2 regions of the Bifidobacterium sp. RTP21102st3_E2_RTP21102_210122 genome follow, and region 2 is predicted to be linked to the other one. Evidence: riboswitches for the same ligand, from Rfam matches in the RefSeq annotation. Region 2 holds a riboswitch; the other holds the start of a gene.
The links. A riboswitch is a leader RNA that binds a small molecule or an ion and turns the genes downstream of it on or off. The one in region 2 is predicted to bind thiamine pyrophosphate.
Positions count from the first base shown of each region.

Region 1: another riboswitch for thiamine pyrophosphate. It lies ahead of thiS (sulfur carrier protein ThiS); the one in region 2 lies ahead of AB5287_RS06480 (nucleobase:cation symporter-2 family protein).

Region 1 covers NZ_JBCPAN010000002.1:335,779-338,916, forward strand. The annotation lists gene argH (argininosuccinate lyase) at 1-795, shown strand, start outside; TPP riboswitch at 866-969, shown strand; gene thiS (sulfur carrier protein ThiS) at 1,144-1,338, shown strand; gene AB5287_RS03420 (thiazole synthase) at 1,350-2,219, shown strand; gene thiF (thiazole biosynthesis adenylyltransferase ThiF) at 2,296-3,105, shown strand.
Region 2 covers NZ_JBCPAN010000004.1:164,485-167,622, reverse strand. The annotation lists gene AB5287_RS06485 (coenzyme F390 synthetase) at 1-462, opposite strand, end outside; gene AB5287_RS06480 (nucleobase:cation symporter-2 family protein) at 499-1,851, opposite strand; TPP riboswitch at 1,899-1,995, opposite strand; gene AB5287_RS06475 (heat shock protein transcriptional repressor HspR) at 2,127-2,714, opposite strand; gene AB5287_RS06470 (DnaJ C-terminal domain-containing protein) at 2,729-3,138, opposite strand, start outside.

The DNA.
Region 1 (3,138 bases), on a different contig from region 2:
CGCGTGACCGACAACTCCATCGATGGCACCGCCGCACGTGATCTCGTGGCCGAATTCGCGTTCGTGGCCGCCATGACCGGCGTGGACATCTCCCGCCTGTCCGAGGAGATCATCATCTGGAACACCCAGGAGTTCGCCTTCGTCAAGCTCGACGACGGCTATTCCACCGGCTCCTCCATCATGCCGCAGAAGAAGAACCCGGATATCGCCGAGCTCGCCCGCGGCAAGTCCGGCCGACTCATCGGCGATCTGACCGGCCTGCTGGCCACCCTGAAGGGCCTGCCCACCGCCTACGCTCGCGATCTGCAGGAAGACAAGGAGGCCGTGTTCGACCAGGTCGATACGCTCGAAGTGCTGCTGCCCGCCTTCACCGGCATGGTCAGGACCATGCACTTCGACGGCGACCGCCTGGAAGAGGAAGCTCCGACCGGCTTCGCGCTGGCCACCGACATCGCCGAATGGCTCGTCAAGAACGGGGTGCCGTTCCGCCACGCGCACGAGCTCTCTGGTGCCTGCGTCAAGCTCGCCGAAGGCCGCGGCCAGGAACTGTGGGATCTGACCGACAATGACTTCATCGAGACCTTCGCCGCGTTCCTGCCGGCCGACAAGGCTCCGGGAGTACGCGAAGTGCTCTCCAGCCACGGTTCGGTCGACTCCCGCAACGGCAAGGGCGGCACCGCTTACGGTCGCGTGCGCGAGCAGATCGCCGACGCCAAGGCCGAGGTCGAAGAACTCAAGCTCTTCCCCGCATCCACGTCGGATGGCTCCGCCTACAAAGCCCCCGGCACGTTCTAGTCCCAATGAAGCTCCCTCTGATGAGGGAGCTCTATTTTGTTGTTGTCACTGCAACGGCATACACTGAGAAACCGTAACGAACGGGAGCCGTGAGGCTGAGAGGAAGTCGCCAGACTTCGACCGGGGAACTTGACGCGGGTCATGCCGCCGTAAGGAATCGTTGTCGCAGATTTGCCGGGTTCTCCGATACAGCTTTCATTCCGTTTGCATAATTCAGCCGTGAGACGGTCGTGATGGAGCCAATACATCACAGCGGTCGAACGGTCGCATGATTGGGTTCATGAATGGGCGCACCACTTAAGGTACGGTTCGTTTCGTGCACCCTTTTTTACTATCTGAAAGGATATTATGCAGGTCAACGGAGAGCAGGTCACGCTCGAGACGCCGGTCAGCGTCGCCGATTATCTCGAAGCGCACGGATTCCGCGCCGAGCGTGTGGCCATCGAACTCAATGGTGAGATTATCCCGCGCGATAAGCGTGCCGACGCCATGCTCGACGACCAGTGCGTCATGGAAATTGTGCAGTTTGTACAGGGTGGATGAAAGGAAAAGCTATGAGCAATATTAATCCGGTTACTGAAGCATCTGTTGAGGCGACTCCGCTGCCGCCGCAGCCCGCCGTCACCAATCCGGTCGGCACCGCCGCGCCGATTCTCCCGGTGGAAGACAAGCCGCTGAACCTGGGCGGTCACGAGTTCCAGTCGCGATTCATTCTGGGCTCCGGCCGCTACGACCTGAACCTCATCAAGGCTACGGTCGAACATGCAGGCACGCAAATCGTCACCATGGCACTGCGCCGCGCGCAGACCACCGAGAACAGCGTGCTCGACTACATTCCCGAAGGCATTACGCTGCTGCCCAACACCTCCGGTGCGCGCAACGCCGAGGAAGCCGTGCGTATCGCCCGACTGGCACGCGAAGTGTGCCACACCGACTTCGTCAAGGTCGAAATCGAACACGAGACCAAGTACCTCTTGCCGGACAACGCCGAAACCATCCGAGCCACCGAAATGCTGGCCAAGGAAGGCTTCGTGGTCATGCCCTACATGTTCCCGGACCCGATTGCGGCCCGTCAGCTGGAGGAGGCCGGTGCCGCTGCCGTTATGCCGCTCGGTTCGTTGATCGGCTCCAATATGGGCCTGCGCATGCGTGACTTCATCGAAATCATCATCGCCAACGCGCATGTGCCGGTCATCATCGACGCTGGTATCGGCCGTCCGAGCCAGGCCTGCGATGCGATGGAGATGGGTGCGGATGCGGTGATGGCGTACACGGCCGTTGCCTCTGCTGGCAATATCCCGCTGATGGCTGAGGCGTTCAAGCACGCCATCGATGCTGGTCGTGCGGCGTATTTGTCTGGCCTTGGCAAAGTGACCGAGGGACAGGCTGTGCCGTCCAGCCCGACTACGGGGTATTTGCACTGACACTTTTATTAGCTCCCCTCTCTGAGGGGAGCTGGCCGCGTAGCGGACTGAGGGGAGATGGAAACATGGAGAAAACATGGCATTGACTGATGAACAGGTGGAGCGGTACGCGCGCCATCTGATTTTGAAGGGTGTGGGGGTCAAAGGGCAAAAGCGGTTGCTGGCCTCCAGCGTGCTCATCATCGGAGCGGGCGGTCTTGGTTCTCCGGCCGCCCTGTATCTGGCGGCGGCCGGCGTCGGCCATATCGGACTGGTGGACGGCGATGTGGTGGATATGAGCAATCTGCAACGCCAAATCATCCATACCACTGCACGTGTCGGAGCGCCCAAAGTGGAATCCGCGGCCACAGCCATCCGCGCGCTCAACCCGGATGTGACGGTTGATACCTACTACGAGCTCGTCGACGCGAGCAACATCGCCGGCCTCATCGAACCGTACGATCTGGTGATCGATGCCACCGACAACTTCGCCGCAAAATTCCTCATCAATGACGCCTGCGTGCTGGCCGGCAAGCCGTATATCCATGCCGGCGTGGTCGGATTCGCCGGTCAGGTGATGACCGTCATTCCCGGCGAAGGCCCCTGCTACCGCTGCATCTTCCGCGACCTGCCCGCCGCCGGTGAGATTCCGACCTGCAAGGAAGCCGGCGTACTGGGCGCGGTGGTCGGCGTGATCGGCAGTCTGGAGGCGACTGAGGCCGTCAAGCTGATTGCCGGCGTGGGGGAGCCGCTCGTGGCTCGCATGCTCACTGTGGATGCCCTGACCATGAATATTCGACGGGTCCCACTGCCAAAGCATGTGCCGGATTGCCCGGTGTGCGGTGAGCAGCCGACCATTACTGCTATTGATCCGGCCAACTATATTCAGCCGGCCTGCGCGATTTAGAGCTATGTGGTGCCCCTCCTTGAGGGGTGCCAA
Region 2 (3,138 bases):
CAGGGAGGAGTTCTGGTTCATGTCCCATGCCGGCGAAATCACGGCGATGCGGATACGCTCTCGATCCGGCATGATGAAATGACGGAACGGCACAATCATTGATTCATCCCACACCTCAAGATCGGGGTGGAAGTTGCGCCCACGCATCTTGCCGCCATGCGTGGTTCCGCTCGTCATGAATACGGCTTTGCACTGCTCGGTCGGTATGGTCGAAAGGTCAAGGTGCTTGAACCCGTCCACCGGCATCGGCGGAATCTCCCGCCAATCCTTGAGCGTTGCGGGGGTGACGCGTTTAGCCGCGCAGTAACGACGGTACGGCAGATCATACGTGTACTGATAGATGAACACGTCGCGCGCCAACGCACCAAACGCCTCTTCCGGGGCCTGCTCACAGCCATAGGTATGGATAAAATCCAGAATCCCGCGCTTGATACGACGCGCGTCATCCATCACATCAGTCATTGCATCGCTCCTGTCAATATCCAATATCAACCAGCATTATCGTTCATCGTACGCCGCAGCGCCAGTCCCATCCGCCGGATCGGCTGCTGGAACATCCACGGACGCCGGCGCACGATGCTTCGCCACCAAATCCGGAAGAGCGACGAAAAGCGCATTGAGAATGATGGCGCTGAATACACCGACCATGATGTTGTTGCCAAAGAACACGCTTGCGCCGCCGGTCAGGCCGGAGAGCGCCTTGGGCAGGGCGATGCCGAGCAACAGAGACATGCCGATGACCGTTTGACGGCGCTCGTCATCAGCGACCTTGCGCAGGGCGCGCAGGCCGGTCACGATTAGGCTGGCCGCAGCCGGCAGGAAAATGCCTCCGACGACTGCCGAGGGAATGACGGACAGCAACGCGCCCGCCTTTGGCACGAAGCCCAGAATCAGCAACAGCACAGCGGCGATGATCACAGGCGTGCGCGTGCGCAACTTGCCTTCGCCGGTCAGGTTGAGCAGGCCGACATTTTGCGGGTAGGCGGTGGTGGTGAATCCACCAATCAGCGAGGAAATGGCTGAACCGGCCGCCTCGCCGGCAAGACCGTAGCGCACCTGCTTGCGTTCGAGGGGCGTGCCCTGAATCTCAGAAGCCGCCTGATAGACGCCGAGAGCTTCCATGACGGCAACCATGTAGGCGATGAAGAACGGGATGAAGATCTTCCAGTCAAATGTGAACGGACCGTAGGGCAGGAAGGTCGGCAGGCCCAACCATCCCTTGGATGCCACAGGAGAGAAGTCCACCATGCCAAACGCTGCGGCGACCACGGTGCCGACGACGAGCGCGATGAGGAATGAGAACGACTTGAGCAGGCCCTTGCCGAGCAACGACAGGACAAGCACAATCGCCGTGGTCAGAATCGACACGGTCAGGATGTGCGGATCGGCGAACGTCTTGTCGCCGGGAGCCCCGCCTAGAAACTCGCTCAGCGTGAATCCAGACAGCGAGACACCGACCATAAAGATGACCACGCCCGAAATCATCGGAGAGAACAGGAACCGCATCCGCTCTATCACACCGGTCAGGCACAGCAACAGGAACACAAGCGAAGCGATGAGAATGGACGAACTCGCCGCCCCCAGCATGCCGGCCGTACCTGCCGCGATCATCAACGCGTCAAACGCAGCTGACGGCCCCTGCACCACCGGCAGGCGAACCAGCCGAGTGGCCTGAATCAAAGTGACCAGACCAGAGACGATGAAGATGGCGTTAATCATGTTCGACGACAGGGCAATAGGTAAGCCGATTGCTCCGGCCACAAACACCGGATCAAGCCAGACGTTGGAAACAAGCACATGCTGGAAACCCAGCAGTACGTTCTGGGCGGTCAGCTCCTTGCGTATTGACATACGCTTCCTCTCTCTCAACGCGCATATGGGATGCCGAGCCGAACAGAGGAGTTCAACCGTCGCATTCCCTACGCGAGTGTTAGCTCACAGGTTCGAAGGGTTCGGCACATACCGTCTCAGCCTAAAGCACCCCTTACGAATCGGTTTTCGCACGTCACCGTAACAAACCTTGACATCTCCGTCAAGAAGATTCGTGCTTTTTTTCGGCAGCTGCCCGATGTGAGATAACAAACAGTTTTACGAATGGAGAAGGAATCGAAGCAATGCGGCCAGACTCACCAACCCCACAGGACCATGGACTTGGAGTCGGCGGGAGTGTAGTTGGAGTCGCCGGTGGCGCCGGCAGCGATATCGGCGGCAGTATCGCGGCCGGGCAGTTCGCGGGTTTCGCGGCGGATGGCGTTGCGCCAGAGGCGGGCGCGGTTGGAGCGTTGTACCTCCACGATATTGCCGTCACGGCCTGCGGCGAAAACGCTCTCCTGGTCGCCGGTTTGCATGCGTTTGACTTCGCGGCGCAGTTGGCGATTCTCTTCTTCGAGGACCAAAATGCGCGCGATACCGGAAAGATTGATGCCCTCATCCTGGCTCAGGCGCTGAGCTCGGGTCAGGCGGGCAATGTCGCGCAGGCAGTAGCGGCGTGCGCCGCCATCGGTGCGCTGCGGACGAACCAAACCGAGGCGGTCGTACTGACGGAGGGTCTGGGGGTGAATGTTGGCCAACTCGGCGGTCTGGCCGACGGTGAAGATGGGCAGTTCGATGTCGAAGCCGACGTCATCGGCTCCGTCGAGATCGGCCCTGCCCATCACGAGCGCGGTTGCGCACATCGCGTACAACTGCTTCATCTGGTTGGCTAACCGCGCCATTGTTCACCTCCTGATTACAGGCTGAGATAGTCGCCGGCTTTTTCGTCGAATTCTTTGGCGGCGTGCTTGACGGCCAGACCCGGCTTGGCGGGGACCATGATCTGCACACGGCCGATCAGATCGCCCGGCTGGTTGCTGCGCTGGACGCCAAGTCCCGCGAGCTTGACTTCCGCGCCGGAGCTGGAGCCTGCCGGCACCTTGAAGGTGACGGGATTGCCATCGATATCCTTGGCCTCGACCTTGCCACCGGCCACGGCCTGGCCCACGGTGACGGGCAGGTCCATGACGATATCATGGCCGCGCATCGAGAATGTGGCATCGGGCTTGACGGTGACGTGCAGGTACAGGTCACCGGCCTTGCCGCCGTTGATGCCTGGCTTGCCCTTGCCGGCCAGCTTGATTTTCTGTCCGTCCTTGACGCCCG